2 regions of the Pantoea brenneri genome follow, and region 2 is predicted to be linked to the other one. Evidence: predicted binding sites of a transcription regulator. Region 2 holds the regulator's gene; the other holds the start of a gene.

Region 1 (9,352 bases), on a different contig from region 2:
ATGGAGCGGGCCGGACAGCCTGCTGACCACGCTGCGCCCCTGGCTACAGGGTGAATCGCCCAGCCTGAAGCGGCCACCTGCTGCCGATGAGACTCTGGCGTCACGTCACGCCCGCAATCTGGCGCGCATTACGTCAATCAAGCAGCAGTGGCAGTCGCTCAGTGCCGACGTGGAAGGCATCATCAGCGCATCCGGCGTCGATAAGCGCAGCTACAGCAGTAAAAACCTGCCGGTCTGGGTGGCGAAAGTCACGCAGTGGGCCAACAGCGAAACGCTGGATTACCAACTGCCGAAAGAGCTGGAGCGTTTTGGTCAGCAGGTGCTGGAGGAGAAAACCAAAAAAGGTGAAGCCCCGCGCCATCCGGTGTTTGACGCAATCGATCAGTTTCTGGCGGAACCGCTGTCGCTGCGGGATGTGATCATTGCACAGGCGCTGACTGACGTGCGCGCCACCGTCCAGCGTGAGAAACGGCTGCGGGCGCTGTTAGGCTTTGATGACCTGCTGAGCAAGCTGGATGAGGCGTTGCAGCAACCGGGCGGCACCCTGCTGGCTGAGACCATTCGGGCACGGTTCCCGGTCGCCCTGATCGATGAATTCCAGGATACCGATCCGCAGCAGTACCGCATTTTCCGCACGCTCTATATCAACCAGCCAGAACAGGCACTATTGCTAATCGGTGATCCTAAGCAGGCGATTTATGCCTTCCGCGGCGCGGATATTTTTACTTATCTGCGCGCGCGAAGTGAAGTTAGCGCTCACTACACGCTCGATACTAACTGGCGCTCGTCACCGGAAATGGTCGATAGCGTTAACCGGCTGTTTTCTCAGCTGGAATCTCCGTTTCTGTTCTCCGCTATTCCTTTCCTGCAGGTCAAACCGGCGGCACCGAATCAGGCGCTGAAACTGATCTATGACGATCGGCCGCAACCGGCGCTGCGTTTCTGGTTACAACCCGGTGCAGGCGTCGGCAGCAGCGATTATCAGCAGTTTATGGCGCGTCAGTGTGCGGCGGATATCAGCCGCTGGCTGGTGGCCGGACAGCAGGGACGCGCCTGCTTAGGAAAGGGTGACTCGCTGCGTCCGGTGCGCGCATCCGATATCACCGTGCTGGTGCGTAGTCGTAACGAAGCGGGTTTGATCCGCGATGCGCTCAATGCACTGTCGATTCCCTCGGTCTATCTCTCCAGTCGCGACAGCGTCTATACCACGCCTGAAGCGCGGGAACTGCTGTGGCTGCTGCAGGCGATCCAGGCACCGGAGCAGGAGCGACTGGTGCGCAGTGCGCTGGCGACCTCTATCTTCGCCATTGACGCCGCCACGCTCGATGCACTGACCCAAAATGAGCGCGAATGGGATGCGCTGGTCGAGCAGTTTGCCGTCTGGCAGCAGCTCTGGCACCAGCGTGGCGTGTTGCCGATGCTGCGCGACGTGATGATCAAGCGTCAGCTGGCTGAAAATATGCTGGCCTCCGAAAACGGTGAGCGCCGCCTGACCGATCTGATGCATCTGGGCGAACTGTTGCAGGAAGCCTCAGTGCAGCTCGACAGTCCGCATGCGCTGGTGCGCTTTCTGGCCCAGCAGATTGCCCGGCCCAATAGCCAGGCGGCAAGCCAGCAGCTGCGGCTGGAAAGCGATCGCCATCTGGTGCAAATCGTCACCATCCATAAATCGAAAGGGCTGCAATATCCGCTGGTCTGGCTGCCGTTTGCCGCCGGCTACCGTGAGGCGGCCAGTGCGCTGTATCACGATCGTGAAAGTTTTGCCGCCTTGCTGGATGTGCAGGGTGATGCACAGAGCATGGAACTGGCTGAAGAGGAGCGACTGGCAGAGGACTTGCGACTGCTTTATGTGGCGCTGACCCGTTCGGTTTATCACTGCAGCGTCGGTATTGCGCCATTGATCAAAGGAACGCGTAAAAAAGAGGGCGACAGCGATCTGCACAAGAGCGCGCTCGGTTATCTGGTGCAGCGGGGCGAAGCGGCCGATGCACAACAGCTCAGCCAGCGGTTAGCGGCGTTAAGCGGCAACGGGATCGAGGTGATCGCTGACGATCTGCGGCCGGGTGAAGTCTGGCAGGATCGGCCGACCGGCGATGAAGCCTTAAGCAGTCGTGAGGTGACGCGCGCGCTGGCCGATGCCTGGCGGGTCACCAGTTACTCGGGCCTGCAACAGCACCACAGCTCCGCACTGCTGGATGCGCTGCCGAATTTCGATATTGATGCGGCAGGCGAAGAGGAGAGCGGCGAAGAAGCGGCTCTCACGCCTCACCACTTTCCACGCGGTGCCGCACCGGGAACCTTTTTGCACGGTCTGTTTGAATCGATCGACTTTGCCGAACCGCCGGATGCGTTCTGGCTGGAAGATCAGTTGCAGCATCATGGCTATCCGCTGAGCTGGTTACCGGTGATCCAGCAGTGGATTGAGCGGGTACTGCATACGCCGCTCAATGATGACGGCCTGACGCTGTCAGCGATAAACAGCAGTGACCGGCTGATCGAGATGGAGTTCTATCTGCCTATCAATAATCTGCTGACCGCTGCCGAGCTTGACGATCTGCTGCGCCGTCACGACCCGCTATCACAACAGGCGGCGGCACTCGATTTTCGTCAGGTGCAGGGCATGCTAAAAGGCTTTATCGATTTGGTGTTCCGCTGGCAGGGAAAATATTATCTGCTCGACTATAAGTCGAACTGGCTGGGCGAGAGCCACGCCGCGTATACCCCACAGGCGATGGCGCAGGCAATGATCGACCACCGCTACGATTTACAGTATCAGTTGTATACTCTGGCGCTGCATCGCTATCTTCAGCACCGTCTGCAGGATTATGATTATCAGCGCCACTTCGGCGGGGTGTTTTATCTGTTTTTACGCGGGATGGATGGCAGTTCGCCGGATAACGGTATTTTCGCCACCCGTCCCAGCGAAGCCTTTATTGAAGAGATAGATGCGTTGTTTGGTCATACCAGGGAGATGTCATGAGTGAAATGCTGAGCTTACTGCTTCAGGCGGTAGAAAAGCGTCTCCTGCGGCCGTTAGATATTCAGTTTGCCCGCCTGCTGGCGGATGAATCACAACCGGCGTTGCTGCTCGCGGCGGCCTGCGTTAGTGCGGAAGCGGGAGAAGGCCATGTCTGTCTGCCGCTGGATAACCTGAGCGAAGCGGGCCTGTTTGCGGGCCGTCAGCCCGCGCTGGCGCAGGCTCTGTGGCAGGCTGCCGGCGCGCCGGATGACTGGCCATCGCTGCTGGCCGGCTGGTCTGCGGTCAGTGACGGCAGCCTGATTACCCCCCTGGTACTCAGTAACCGCCGTCTCTATCTGCATCGTCTGTGGCACAGCGAGGGCAGAGTGGCGAGCTTCTTTGCCCTGCAGGAAGTGAAATCGCCGTTTGACGCCGAGGCGGCCAGTGAGGTGCTGAATACCCTGTTCGGCAATCGTCCGGATGACTGGCAGAAAATCGCCGCCGCTGTAGCGCTGACCCGCAAGACCGCCGTTATTTCCGGCGGGCCCGGCACCGGAAAAACCACTACGGTCGCCAAACTACTCGCCGCACTGATACGGCTTAATCCCGGCAACTTACGGATTCAGTTAGCCGCTCCAACCGGCAAAGCCGCGGCGCGGCTCACCGAATCGCTTGGCAACGCGTTGCAAAATTTAGCCGTCAGCGAGGAAGAACGTCAGCGCTTTCCGACGGAAGCGACCACGCTGCATCGACTGCTGGGCGCGCAGCCGGATACCCAGCGTCTGCGCTATCACGCCGGTAACCGGCTGCATCTCGATGTGCTGGTGGTCGATGAAGCCTCAATGGTCGATCTGTCGATGATGGCGAAGCTGATTGCCGCACTGCCGGCCCATGCGCGGGTAGTCTTCCTTGGCGATCGTGACCAGCTGGCTTCGGTCGAGGCGGGGGCCGTGCTGGGCGATATCTGTCGCTGTACCGAAAGTGGCTACAGTCTGGCACGTGCGGAACAGCTCGCATTGCTGACCGGGTGTGCGCTGCAGGGCAGTGAGGATCGGCTGGCGCCTGCCGTTCGCGACAGTATCTGCCTGCTGCAAAAAAGTTACCGTTTTGACGCAAAATCGGGCATTGGCCAGCTGGCTCAGGCAATTAACCTCGGCGATGCACAGCAGGTGAAAGCGGTGTTCGCCGCAGGCTATCAGGATCTCAGCTATCAGCCGTTAACCAGTGGCGAAGCCTATCAGGCGATGCTGGATGATGTGGCGCAGGGCTATCAGCCTTATTTGCAGCTGATCCGGCAACAGGCATCACCGGCCGAGGTGCTGGCCGCCTTTGGCCGCTATCAGCTGCTGTGTGCGTTACGAGACGGGCCCTTTGGCGTTCAGGGTCTTAACCAGCGGGTTGAACAACGGCTGATGCAGCTGCAGCGAATCCGTCGCCCCGCGATCGGCGGGCGCTGGTATGCCGGACGACCGGTGATGATCACCCGTAACGACAGTGCGCTGGGGCTGTTCAACGGCGATATCGGCATTACGCTGCGCGACGAAGAAGGCAACCTGAAAGTCTTTTTCCCGTTGCCGGATGGCAGCATCAAAGCGATTCAGCCGAGCCGCTTGCCCTCGCATGAAACTGCCTGGGTGATGACGGTACACAAATCGCAGGGGTCGGAGTTTGAACATACTGCGCTGGTGATGCCAACCCAGTTTTTGCCGGTATTGACCCGTGAGCTGGTCTATACCGCGATTACTCGCGCCCGCAAACAGCTGACGCTCTACAGCGATCCTGGAGTGTTCCAGCGAGCCGTACAGCTGCAAACGCAGCGGCGTAGCGGTCTGGTTGAGCGGCTGGGCGAGGCAGGATAACCGGCAGGCAAACAGGGCCGGCGGTATTAACCGTCCGGCCCTGCTGGCGATTACAGCGTGTTTCGGCTCAGATCGGCCATCAGGACTTTTGAGCGGCGCTGATAGTTGTACATCTCTTTTTTACTCTCCGGCAGCGACTCAATATCAACCGGCGTAAAGCCGCGTTCCTGGAACCAGTGAATACTGCGGGTGGTTAACACAAACAGCTTTTGCAGCCCCATCTGACGCGCCTGCAACGCCACGCGCTGCAGCAACATTTCACCACGCGATGAACTGCGATAGTCGGGATGGACCGCCACGCAGGCCATCTCACCGATCTTCTCATCCATAAAGGGATAGAGCGCGGCACAGGCGATAGTCAGATTGTCGCGCTGAATGATGGTGAATTTATCAATCTCCATTTCCAGCTGTTCGCGTGAGCGACGCACCAGAATGCCCTGTTGCTCCAGCGGCCGGATCAGTTCGAGGATGCCGCCGATATCATTGATATTGGCACGACGGATTTGCTCAGCTGACTCCATCACAATCTGGGTGCCGATACCGTCGCGTGAGAACAGTTCCTGTAACAGCGCGCCATCTTCCTGATAGCTGATCAGATGGCTGCGACGCACGCCGCTGCGGCAGGCTTTAACCGCGCCGCGCAGGAAACGGACGGTGCCGGAAAGGTAATCACCGCTGCTTTCAATCTCGTCAATGCGCGCCTGGGCATCATTCGGGAACAGTTCGGAGATGATATTCCCTTCGCTGTCCAGTGCACCCTGTTCAGAGCAGAAGCCGATCATCTTTTCCGCTTTGAGTTTAATCGCCAGTTGGGTCGCGACCTCTTCCGAAGTGAGGTTGAAACTCTCACCGGTCACTGACACCGCCACCGGACCAAGCAGCACAATCGCATCGTTATCCAGCTGACGATGAATCGCCTCTTCATCGATACGACGAATACGCCCGCTGTGACAATAATCGACGCCATCATCGACACCCAGCGGCTGGGCAATAATGAAGTTGCCGCTGACCACATTGATATGCGCGCCCTGCAACGGGGTGTTGTTGAGACTCATCGAAAGACGGGCGGTGATATCTAACTGCAGACGACCGGCCGCCTGCTTCACCAGCTCCAGCGATTGCGCGTCGGTGACCCGGGTAAACTTGTGGTAGACCGGCTCAAGCTGGTGTTCAGCGAGGCTGGCATCAATTTGCGGACGGGCGCCATAGACCACGACCAGGCGGATACCGAGGCTGTGCAGCAGGCCTATATCGTTAACGATGCCCGAGAAGTTCTCATGCTCGATCGCTTCGCCGCCCAGCATGATGACAAACGTCTTACCCCGGTGGGCATTGATATAGGGAACGGTATGGCGAAAACCCTGAACCAGTTCAGTACTACGTTCCTTCACAGCCAGCCCTCAGTGAATGTTTATTCGGATTTTTTGTATTTTTATTCTTTTCGCTGCAATTTTGCAAGCGCTAATCCTGACGAAAATTTACGTTTTTTCGGGTGTCAAAGCCGCTAACAGCCTGCATTATTTAGGGTTTCCGGGGTGACATCACCTTCTGGATTGGATAAAGTTTTCGCCGCCATTTGATTAACTGGCGCTTTTTTAGACATTACACAGCAGCTGGAGCGGCATGTCGGATTTTAATTCCCACTTTTCACGCAGACGATTTTTACAAGGAACCGGCGCGTTACTGTTGTTAAGCGTCAGCCGGGTCGGTATGGCCGCTAAAAACCATATCGTCGCGGTACGCATCTGGCCGTCATCAACCTATTCCCGTATGACGCTGGAATCGAATGTGGCACTGAAGTACAAGCAGTTTGCCCTGAGTCATCCGGAACGGCTGGTGATCGATATTGAAGGTCTGCATCTCAATACGGTACTGAAAGGCGTCGATAAGCAGGTGAGGGTGGATGACCCCTTCATCAAAAATGCGCGTGTCGGCCAGTTTGACAGCAATACGGTGCGGGTGGTGCTGGAGCTAAAGCGCAGCGTAGCGCCGAAGATCTTTAACCTGTCGCCGGTGGCGGGGATCAATCACCGGCTGGTGGTGGATCTCTATCCGAGCAAGGATCAGGTTGAAGACGATCCGCTGCTGGCGTTGCTGAGGGATTATAACCAGGGCGATCTTGAGAAAGATGAAACGGTGCAGGCACCGCTACCGGGTAAAGCCGGGCGCGATCGTCCGATCATTATCATGATCGATCCCGGCCATGGCGGCGAAGATCCGGGCGCGCACGGCAAATATAAAACCCGTGAGAAAGATATTGTGCTGAAGATCGGCCGGCGGCTGAAAGCGTTAATCGATAAAGAGGCCAACATGAAGGCCTACATGACGCGCAATGAAGATGTGTTTATTCCGCTGCGCGTCAGAGTGGCCAAAGCCCGCAAGCAGCGCGCCGATCTGTTCGTCTCAATTCATGCCGATGCGTTCACCAGCCGGGCGGCGCGTGGTTCCTCGGTATTTGCACTCTCTACCAGCGGCGCGACCTCAGCCGCGGCCCGTTTCCTGGCTCAGACCCAGAATGAATCTGACCTGATTGGCGGCGTCAGTAAGAGCGGCGATCGTTATCTCGACCATACCATGTTCGATATGGTGCAGCGGCAGACCATCCATGACAGCCTGAAGTTCGGCAAAGAGGTGCTGCACCGTATGGGGCGGATCAACCATCTGCACAAGCGTACGGTGGATCAGGCCGGGTTTGCGGTTCTGAAAGCGCCGGATATTCCATCTATCCTGGTGGAAACGGCTTTTATCAGTAACGTGGAAGAGGAGCGTAAGTTGCGCACCACCCGTTATCAGCATCAGGTGGCAGAGGCGATTTTGCAGGGAATCAAGGCATACGTGCAGAGTGGGGCGGCGCTGGCGCACCGATAAAGGTTTGCGGGTAGCCTGTGCTATCCGCTGCTGCTTAACGTCAGGCAGCGATGAAGATGAAATCAGGAACGGCAGAAACAAAAAAACACCCTTTCAGGTGTTTAAATGAGTGGTTGCGGGGGCCGGATTTGAACCGACGACCTTCGGGTTATGAGCCCGACGAGCTACCAGGCTGCTCCACCCCGCGTCCGTATTACTCTTTGCACTTATTTTTGCGCTTAGCGTCTTTCACATTTCTACTTCGGTAAACTGCTACAGAAGTATTGGTTGCGGGGGCCGGATTTGAACCGACGACCTTCGGGTTATGAGCCCGACGAGCTACCAGGCTGCTCCACCCCGCGTCCGTATTGCGCTTAGCGACTTTCACATTGTCACTTCTGTAAACTGCTGCAGAAGTATTGGTTGCGGGGGCCGGATTTGAACCGACGACCTTCGGGTTATGAGCCCGACGAGCTACCAGGCTGCTCCACCCCGCGTCCGTGGATGCGCACTATACTCCGCGCGTTATTTGATGCAACCCCTTTTTGCACATAAAGGTCAAATTTACAGTCAGTTGCTGAAGGAATCAACCATCTGGCGAATTATTGAACTGATGGCAAAGAGGAGAAAGCGGATGGATTTCATTCTGTCGGGCGCTTTGCTATCGTCGCGGGACGAACATTTATAAAAAGAGACAACAATGAAAGCACACTGGGCCAGGATTGCACTGACCGGCGCATTGATCGCGCTGCTGGCGAGCTGTAGTTCTAAACCGACCGATCGCGGTCAGCAATATAAAGATGGCAAACTGGAACAGCCGCTGGCGCTGGTTAATCAGCCGAATGCCAAAGGCAGCCCGGTGAATGGCCGGGACTTTGGCGAGCAGGTGCGCCAGATCCAGACCGCCTCGTCAGGGCTGTACAGTCGTCAGAATGGCACCTACAGCGCCATCGAAAGCTGGCTGATGGCCGGTGCGGATACCCGTCAGCTGCAGCAGTTTGGCCTGAATGCCTGGCAGATGGAAGGAACCGATAACTACGGTAACGTGCAGTTCACCGGCTACTACACGCCGGTGGTTGAAGCGCGCTATACCCGCCAGGGCGAATTCCAGTACCCGATTTATCGCATGCCGCCGCGTAAGCGCGGAGAAAAACTCCCGAGCCGCGCTTCTATCTATAGTGGCGGCCTCGACGATCGTTACGTCATCGCCTACAGCAACTCGCTGATTGATAATTTCATGATGGATGTGCAGGGCAGTGGTTACGTCGACTTTGGCGATGGTCGCCCGATGAGCTTCTTTGGTTACGCTGGCAAAAATGGCTGGGGCTACCACAGTATCGGCAAAGAGCTGATCGATCGTGGCGAAGTGAAGCGTGAAGATATGTCGATGCAGGCGATTCGCCAGTGGGCGCAGGAACACTCGCCGCAGGAAGTTCGTGCACTGCTGGAAACCAATCCGTCATTCGTCTTCTTTAAGCCAGAGCCGTTTGCGCCAGTACGCGGTGCCAGCGCGGTGCCGCTGGTGGCAAAAGCGTCGGTTGCGTCTGACCGCTCAATCATTCCGGCCGGTACGGCCCTGCTGGCGGAAGTGCCGCAGTTAAATGAGAAAGGCAAATTCAACGGCAAATATGAGATGCGCCTGATGGTCGCGCTGGATGTGGGTGGGGCGATTAAAGGCCAGCACTTC
Region 2 (9,352 bases):
ATTCCACCGCAGTACCGTTTGCTGATTGAAAAAGAGGCCACAACGGCTGACGAGGTTCATAAGCGGATGAAAGTAATGCGGCGGGTGATTGGCGCCAGCGGCAAAACCACGCCGGTTACGCTGGTGAGCTGGGTCGGTGCGGCGACAGAATACCTGTTGCTGCGTAACGGCATTAAAAGTAACAGCCGTATCACCCCGCTGGAGGAGGAAATCCTGCAGCGCGAGGTGCTGATTCAGGCGCGATCGGCTGAGACCCATCATGCGATGATCAACGGCATCCGCACCTTTGTGGCTACCGCGCTGGGATCGCTGTTCTGGTTATACACCGGCTGGACTTCCGGCAGCGGCTGCATGGTGATGCTGGCAGTGATTACCGCGCTGGCGATGCGCATGCCGAATCCGCTGATGATGGCGAAAGATTTCCTCTACGGCATGACGGTGGCGGTGCCGCTCGGTGCACTCTACTTCATCTATGTGCTGCCCAATACTCAGCAGAGCGCGCTGCTGCTCTGTATCGCTATCGGCCTGCTGGGCTTTGTTGGCGGGATCTTCATTCAGCGACGGCAGCTTGGCACCCTGGGTGCGTTAATCGGTACCATCAACGTGCTGGTGCTGGATAATCCGATGAAGTTCGAATTTAACGTCTTCCTCGATAATGTGCTCGGCCAGGTGATTGGCTGCTTCGTGGCAATGATGGTGATCCTGCTGATCCGCGATAAATCTAAAGCGCGTACCGGCCGCAAACTGCTTAACCGCTTTATGTATGCTGCGGTGTCGGCGATGACCACCAATCAGGCGCGCCGCCGTGAAAACCATCTGCCGGCGCTCTATCAGCAACTGTTTCTGCTGCTGAATCTGTTCCCCGGCGATATCGACAAATACCGTATCGCGCTGACGCTGATTATTGGACATCAGCGGTTACGCAATGCGGAAATACCGGTGAATGATGATTTGTCAGCCTACCACCGGCAACTGCGCTACACCGCCGATCGGGTGATCTCCGCCAGCAGTGACGACAAGCGCCGCCACTATTTCGAGCGTCTGCTGCAGGAGCTGGAGGTATATCAGGAAAAACTGGTGCATTACGACGCGCCGATTAGCGTCACCGAACCGGTAAAACGGCTGGCGACCATGCTGAACAAGTATCAGAACACCCTCATCCAAATCTGAAACCGGCCGCTGCCCGCCGCAGCGGCCTGCTCAATGCCATCCCGTCACAAAACCTGTCGCTTTTGCCAACTATACTCTTCGGACGGAAGGATAAAATGACAGGAGCGAATCAATGACATCACTGCAATCAAGCGAACTATTCCAGACTGGCTATTTAGCCGATGGTCAATGGCATCGCACCTCCACCACTTTTGACGTCACCAATCCCGCCACCGGCGAGGTGATCGCGCAGGTCGCTAAAGCGGGCAAAGCAGAAACCGAACAGGCGATTGCTGCCGCCGAACGGGCATTCCCCGGCTGGCGTGCCCGGACGGCCAAAGCGCGCGCTGAGATCCTTTATCGCTGGTATCAGCTGATGATTGAGAACAAACGCTGGCTGGGCCAGCTGATGACTGCCGAGCAGGGCAAGCCGCTGAAAGAGGCGGAAGGCGAAGTCGAGTATGCCGCCAGCTTTATCCAGTGGTTTGCTGAACAGGCAAAACGCGCCAACGGGGAAATTATCCCACCAGCCAAACCGGGTTCCCGTATCCTGGCAACGCGTGAACCGATTGGCGTCGTCGCCGCTATCACGCCGTGGAATTTCCCGATGGCGATGCTGACCCGCAAGCTGGGTCCGGCGCTGGCAGCGGGTTGTACCGGCATCATCAAACCGGCGAATAATACGCCGCTCTCGGCCTTCGCACTGCTGGCGCTGGCGAAACAGGCGGGCGTGCCGGATGGGGTGCTCAACGCGGTGGCAGGTGATACGCATGCTATCAGCGACGCCATCATGGCCAGTAAAGCCGTGCGTAAAATCTCGTTCACTGGTTCGACAGCGGTCGGCAAGCTACTGATGCGCAATGCCGCAGAAACCATGAAAAAGGTTTCAATGGAGCTGGGGGGCAACGCGCCTTATATCGTGTTCGAGGATGCGGACATTGATGCGGCGGTGCAGGGCGCCATCGCTAACAAATTCCGAAATGCTGGCCAGGTCTGCGTCAGCGTTAACCGCTTCTACATTCATAACGCCATCTATGACCGTTTTACCCGCCAGCTGGCAGAGGAAGTGAACAAGCTGAAAGTCGGCAATGGCATGGACGAAGGGGTGATCGTCGGGCCGCTGATTGAAGCCTCTGCGCTGGAAAAAGTGGAGCAGCACGTGCAGGACGCGGTCGCCAAAGGCGGTAAACTGCTGGCAGGCGGTGAACGCCACGCGCTGGGCGGCAACTTCTGGCAACCGACGGTAATTACCGAGGCGCACGAAGAGATGCAGCTGGCGCAGGAAGAGACCTTTGGCCCGGTCGCCGCCTGCTTCCGTTTTGATGAAGAAGATGAGGTGATCCGCCGTGCCAACGACACGCCATTCGGTCTGGCGGCCTACTTCTACACCCAGAATCTGCAGCGGGTATTCCGCGTCTCTGCCGCGCTGGAAAGCGGCATGATCGGCATTAATGAATGTGCCGTATCGACCGAACTGGCGCCGTTTGGTGGCGTGAAAGAGTCTGGCCTGGGCCGCGAAGGTTCAGTGCTGGGCATGGAAGAGTATCTGGAGGTCAAAGCGCTGCACCTGGGCGGTTTGGGCTAGCGGATATGAACGGGCGGCGCGGGTCGCCCGCAGACGGAGGATGGGAGCCGTCAGCATGAAAACCGAGCGTTTTGATTTCAATGAGATCGTCGATCAGGCCCACTTCTTTCGCCAGTTCAGCGAGCGCTTTGCGCTGGAGGAGCGGCGGATCTGCGACCTGGATGGATTATGGGATGTGGTCACTGGCGAATCATTGCCGATGCCGCTGGAAATTGAGTTTGTGAACCTGGGGAAAGGGCAGCGACGACGTTATGGCGCGCTGATTCTGCTATTTGATGAAGCGGAAGAGGAGCTGGAAGGCCAGCTGCATTTTAACGTCAGATGAAAAAGGGCCCCGGCGAGCGGGGCCAAAGGGTTCGTCATAAATCTGACGAGGAATTACTTATACAGCTGAGCGGTGAAGTGATAGTTATCACCGGTGCGCGCTTCAATCACTTTATAGGCGCTGGCACCCTGTTCATCGGCTTTCTGAGACAGCTCAGCGCGATAATCCATGGGGGCACCCGCTGTACCGCTGATGGTTACGGTGCCCGCAGGCTGCAGATTCTGCGCTTGCTCGCCGGTTACCAGCTGTGCGGCAGATGCGCCGAACGCCATAACGGAAAGCAGGCTGACTGTAGCGATGGTTGTTTTGATTTTCATTTTTCGTCTCCTCAATACGTTCAACAACCTGCGGTGAAAAGAAGAAGCGGGTCGTCGACTCTTGTCTCTCATGCGCCTTTCACGGCGTCATAACGGTTAATTATTTATACAGCTCAGCGGTGACGTGATAGGTGTCATCCTGGTTGTTTTCGATGATGCGATAGTGGCTGGCACCCTGCGCATCGGCTTTCTCAGACAGGACCTGACGGATATTGGTCTGATCGCCGTCACGACCGCTGACGCTGATGGTCTGGTTCATCGGTTGCAGATTCTGGCTCTGTGCCTGCTGGTTTGAGACCAGGCTGGCTGCGCTGGCACCGACTGAGAACACGGAGGCCAGACTGAGTACGGCAATAGCAAATGTAGTTTTCATGATCAACTCTCCTGAAACTGTGTTGCCTCATCCCACCGAGGCGCATAACCGCGCGTCAAAAAGTGGGCTGCTGGCGATATTGGGTTGCGCTGGGCTTAGTTGTACAGACGGGCGGTAGCGTGATAGTTACCGTTGTTGTAAGCCTCAATCACGCGGTAGGCTTTTGCACCCTGCTGATCGGCTTTTTCGCTCAGCTGCTGATTAATTTCCATCGGTGAGCCCGCTACGCCGCTGACGCTAATGGTACCCGCCGGTTGCAGATCCTGCGCCTGCGCAGCGGTGACAGATTCTGCTGCTACAGCACCAAAAGAGAGGGCAGAGAGAATGCTCAGGGTTGCGATAGTAGTTTTTACGTTCATGTATTTTTCCTCGTCGTCAATTTTTATCTTTTTAATTGGTGTGATTTGCATCACGAAAAGAAGTATAGAACTAATAACGGAAGAAATTAATACCCCGCTAATAATGTTTTTTTGTGATTCTTTATCCTTATGGCTACTTTTAATAACTCAACGTTATAAAAAACGGCGGAAAAATGACCTTTTCGCTGTTTTTTATTGCAAAAACAGGCAGATAAATCACTTTATCTTTTTGTGCGAAAATACGTGGTCGATCAGACTGGTCTTTGATTTAGATCTGGGTAATGTCGCCAGAGTGGTGATGTAAAGCAGTGTAAAATACCGCAAAAGGTTAAGCAGACCAAAAGGTATGACCAATATTCGCATTGGCGAAAGCAGGACAGAGTGCGGATTAACTGTTTGATCTACTGGAGAATAGGGCAGGGTAAGTGGCAGGGCGAGCAGAAAGGGCGGTTGAACGGTCGCGTGAGGCCCGATCAACCACCCTGTTATCAGAGTTCCTGTTCAAACAGGTTAAGAATCGCCCCGTGCAGCTGCTTAACCGTAAAGTCGCGCGCGCGGGTGATAAAGATGGTGTCATCGCCAGCGATGGTGCCGAGGATGCCTTCCGATTTACCCAGTGAGTCGAGCAGGCGCGCAATCAGCTGCGCAGCGCCTGGGCTGGTATGAATCACCACTAGCGCATCATTGTAATCGATGTCGAGAACCAGGTTTTTTAACGGGCTGGTGGTGGTCGGCACGCCAAGCTCGGCGGGCAAGCAGTAAACCATCTCCATCTTGGCATTGCGGGTGCGTACCGCGCCAAACTTGGTCAGCATACGAGAAACCTTTGACTGGTTAATGTTCTCGAAGCCTTCATCCTGGAGCGCCTGAACGATTTCGCCCTGGGAACTGAATTTTTCTTCTTTTAATAAGGCTTTGAAAGCCTTGATCAGATCGTCTTGTTTCGATGGGTTTCGCATAGGTTACCAATAAATAGAGGGAATAACCGCACATCCGCCCGCGGCAGAGTGGTGATTATGCATTTAAATGCATTTTTATGCAATCGGTTGATTGATGAGCAGGGTTCGGGCGGCTAGCGGGCGGCGATAATAGCAAAGAAATCGTCTCAGACCAAAACCCCTGTCACAGCACCGAAAGGCGAAGGTTGCAAAGTTGTTATATTATTGGTGGTGTAGTAACAGAAAACGCACGTAGCCGTTCTCTGTCTGCCGACGGCAAAGTTGTCGGTCATTCAGGTATTAAGATGATATGTAACTTTTGAATCCGGAGATCACGTGTGAAAATACGTAGAATTAACAACGGATACGCGTCATCACCTGAGCTGTTGATTAAGGTCTGACACAGATGGAATTCCGGCTCTTCTCTGCCCCACCTTAATAAGGAGTTAAGAATGAAAGTTGCCGTACTCGGTGCCGCTGGCGGCATAGGCCAGGCGCTCGCACTTCTACTCAAAACCCAGCTTCCCGCAGGTTCAGAACTTTCACTGTATGACATCGCGCCGGTAACGCCGGGCGTTGCCGTCGATCTCAGCCATATTCCTACTGCGGTGGCTATCAAGGGATTTAGTGGAGAAGACGCCACGCCAGCATTGCAGGGTGCCGATGTGGTACTGATCTCCGCCGGTGTGGCACGTAAGCCCGGTATGGACCGCGCCGACCTGTTCAACGTTAACGCTGGCATTGTGCGCAACCTGATTGATCAGGTGGCGACCACCGCGCCAAAAGCGTTAATCGGCGTGATCACCAACCCGGTCAATACCACGGTGGCGATTGCGGCTGAAGTCCTGAAAAAACACGGCGTCTACGACAAAAATCGGCTGTTCGGTGTTACCACGCTGGATATCATTCGCGCCAATACTTTTGTCGCGGCGTTAAAAGGCAAGCAACCGGGTGAGATTGAGGTACCGGTTATCGGCGGCCATTCCGGCGTGACCATCCTGCCGCTGTTGTCGCAGGTGCCAGGCGTCAGCTTTAGCGAGCAGGAAGTGGCTGATCTTACTAAACGCATCCAGAATGCCGGGACCGAAGTGGTAGAAGCCAAAGCCGGTGGCGGTTCTGCTACGCTGTCGATGGGACAGGCTGCGGCACGCTTCGGTTTATCGCTGGTGCGGGCGCTTAACGGCGAGTCCAACGTGGTGGAGTGTGCTTATGTTGAAGGGGACGGCGAATATGCGCGTTTCTTCTCACAGCCGCTGCTGTTGGGCAAAAATGGCATTGCCGAACGCAAATCGATTGGTAGCCTGAGCCCATTCGAGCAGCAGGCGCTGAACGGTATGCTGGAGACGCTGAAGAAAGATATTGAGCAGGGCGAAACGTTCGTGAAGCAGTAATCACCGCGTAAACCCAACAACGCCCGGCTAAGCCGGGCGTTGTCGTTTACAGGCCGCCCGATTTATAGGCGCGTGCGGCCGGTGCCCCATTGCTGGCCGGCAGCTTCTTGCCCAGTGTTTCCATCCGCATCTGGAATGGCGGGAACGGCATCTCAATGCCGTGCTGCTCAAATCCGCTCAGAATCAGCTGATGCAGTTCGTGACGCAGCGGCATGCGATGTCCCATCTCTGCTGCATGCACGCGCAGTTCAAACAGCTGGATCCCCTGCTGTAAATCGACCAGAAACGCCTCAGGCGGCGGCGTATCCAGTACATAGCTGCAGCGTTCAGCAGCCTGTTTCAGGATGGTGGTCACCTGTTCACTGCTCACCTTCGCTGGCGCAGGAATGGTCAGCACCACGCGCGTCACCGAATCTGACAGCGACCAGTTAACGAACTGCTCGGTGATAAAGGCCTTATTCGGCACGATGATCTCTTTGCGGTCCCAGTCGGTAATGGTCGTAGCGCGCGTATTGATGCGGGTAATGCTGCCGGTCAGCTCGCGAATGGTGACGGTATCGCCGATGCGAATCGGTTTCTCAAACAGGATGATCAGACCCGAGATAAAGTTGGCGAAAATTTCCTGCAAACCAAAACCCAGTCCGACACCCAGCGCGGCCACCAGCCATTGCAACTTCGACCACTCAATGCCGATCAGCGAGAAGCCAATCAGCCCGCCAATCAGCAACAGCAGATATTTGGTCAGCGTGGTGATGGCGTAGCCGGTACCGGGCGTCAGGTTAAGGTGCTGCAGCAGTGCCAGCTCCAGCAGCGCCGGCATATTACGCACCAGCTGAGTAGTGATAATAAACACCAGAATCGCGATCAGCACCGACCCCAGCGTGATCGGCTGAATAGACTCCACGCCCTGCACCGAGGTGCTGACATCCCACAGCTGAATATTCTCCAGAAAGCCGAACGCGGAGTGAATCTCCGACCACAGTACGATCACCGACACCAGCGCAATCAGCGTCAGGATTGAGCGCACCAGCCGCAGTGACTGGGCACTGATGGCATCCAGATCGATTACCGGCTCTTCGATTTCAATCGCGTCGGTATTTTGTGCGCCTTGCTCTTTCTCTTCTTCGCTGCGCGCACGGTTAGCCAGCATGTCAGCACGACGCTGACGGGCGCGGTCAAAGCCGAGACGACGACGCTGAATCAACATCCAGCGGCGGATGATGTGATAGATCACCAGCAGCAGGAACCAGATGGCTACCGAGGTTTCCAGCCTTGCCAGCAAAGCCTGTGCCGTCGCCAGGTAACCAATCGCCGAGGCGAGGGCTGCCATCAGCGGCATGGCGATCATCAGGTTCCACAACATGCGGTTGACCATGTTGTCGCCGTTGCCCTCTTTATCCAGATAGAGCGGAATGCCGGCGCGTTTCAGGCTGACGGTGACGATGCTGATCGCGCCGCAGATCAGAATGAAGCAGAGACGTCCCAGTGACGAGGAGAACTGGCGATCTTCCAGATTGCTGAAGGCGATTAACAGCATGATCAGCGGCACAATCAGCCCGATACTCAGGGAGTAATAGCGCATGGCGCGCGCCACGCGATTCTGCGGCCAGCGGAAATGAACGATAAACAGACCGTTGGGGCGGGCAAAGGCGGCGCTGATCATAAAGGCCCACAGCAGGGGCAGCGTAGCGGTAATCCCGTCACCAATGGCGACCGCAATCGGGTAGGGCCAGGCGTTCTGCAAACCATAACCCAGCGTCCCCCACAACACCGGCAGCGGCAGCGCCACCAGAATCGACCAGAAAACGGTACGGATGGTCAGCCGGAAGCGATCCTGCGTCACTTTGCCGACTTTACTGGCGGAGCGCTCAAGGAAGGCATTGAAGTGACGCCGTGAGCTGATGCTAAAGCCGACCAGCAGCAGGGCGGCAATGATCGGCAGCACGGTGCTGCGGCTGGTAAACATCATTGCCATCGCTTTGCCGAGCTGTCCCAGCGTATCCAGCGACAGCAGGCGTGACAGATCCTTAGCCAGATCGAGCGGGTAACTCAGGCCGATCGGGCTGACGTCGGCGGTCCAGAACAGATAACGGTGGGTGGCATCTTTCACTTCGGTCAGCGCATCCTGCAGCTGTGTATTGCCGACCTTCAGCTTGGTGATCTCCAGGATCAAGGTATCGCAACCGGAGATCAGCGAGTTAAGCAGTTCGCGCTGGGTACGAAGCTGGGCATCAAGGATGCGCTTCTGCTCGCTGGTATAGGGCTGGCCATCGGCCTGGTGACCCTTACGAAGCGCCTCCTGGCGCTCCAGCAGATCTTCATAGGAGAGACGCTGAACCCGTAACTGGGCCATCTCATTATCAATCTGCTGAGACTTTGGCATTTCCGGCAGGCGCGCCACCTGGGCGCGCAACGCTTCGCCCAGCAGATTGGAGGCACCCAGCCACTGGGACTGTTCGCGCAGGGTAGAGAGCGCCTGACGCACCTGAATAATTTGATTGGTGGCCAGCCGCTGCTGCGACGCCACCAGATCCATCCGCTGCGCCTGCTGATTCAGGGCGACGGAGAGATCGCGGTTAATGCGGAATTGATCGCTGATTGCCGGTGGCAAATCACCACTGTTTTCGGCCAGCTGTTCGGTACGCGCCAGCGCCAGTTCGGCTTCACGCTGACGTTGATCGTTGAGCTGATTGCGCAGTGCCTGCAGATAGTTATCCAGCTGGGCAGCCTTACGCTGGTGCACTTCGGCCCGCATCCGCGCCAGTTCCTGACGATTGTTGGCGGAGAGTTGCGCCAGTTCCAGCTCATCGACGCGCGCTTTATTGGCGGCATTTTCCGCCTGACGGGCCGCCAGTTGTAGCTGGCCCTGCGGCGAAGTGCTGTTGCTGGCACCCTGCAAACGACGCTCACTCTCG

Evidence for each region. The regulator ArgR, encoded in region 2, controls arginine synthesis, uptake and breakdown. The targets are predictions, from matches to a motif close to ANTGAATAAAAATACANT.
Region 1: the regulator ArgR is predicted to act here: its motif matches at 6,242-6,259, upstream of argA (amino-acid N-acetyltransferase).

The regions. Positions count from the first base shown of each region.
Region 1 covers NZ_JBCGBG010000007.1:94,321-103,672, reverse strand. Annotated here, with positions in the region: gene recB (exodeoxyribonuclease V subunit beta) at 1-2,980, shown strand, start outside; gene recD (exodeoxyribonuclease V subunit alpha) at 2,977-4,818, shown strand; gene argA (amino-acid N-acetyltransferase) at 4,869-6,209, opposite strand; gene amiC (N-acetylmuramoyl-L-alanine amidase AmiC) at 6,442-7,686, shown strand; tRNA gene AABB92_RS19970 (tRNA-Met) at 7,797-7,873, opposite strand; tRNA gene AABB92_RS19965 (tRNA-Met) at 7,951-8,027, opposite strand; tRNA gene AABB92_RS19960 (tRNA-Met) at 8,086-8,162, opposite strand; gene mltA (murein transglycosylase A) at 8,366-9,352, shown strand, end outside.
Region 2 covers NZ_JBCGBG010000004.1:29,356-38,707, forward strand. Annotated here, with positions in the region: gene aaeB (p-hydroxybenzoic acid efflux pump subunit AaeB) at 1-1,170, shown strand, start outside; gene AABB92_RS16225 (NAD-dependent succinate-semialdehyde dehydrogenase) at 1,283-2,734, shown strand; gene AABB92_RS16230 (barstar family protein) at 2,790-3,059, shown strand; gene yhcN (peroxide/acid stress response protein YhcN) at 3,113-3,376, opposite strand; gene AABB92_RS16240 (YdgH/BhsA/McbA-like domain containing protein) at 3,477-3,749, opposite strand; gene yhcN (peroxide/acid stress response protein YhcN) at 3,845-4,108, opposite strand; gene argR (transcriptional regulator ArgR) at 4,597-5,067, opposite strand; gene mdh (malate dehydrogenase) at 5,499-6,437, shown strand; gene mscM (miniconductance mechanosensitive channel MscM) at 6,484-9,352, opposite strand, start outside.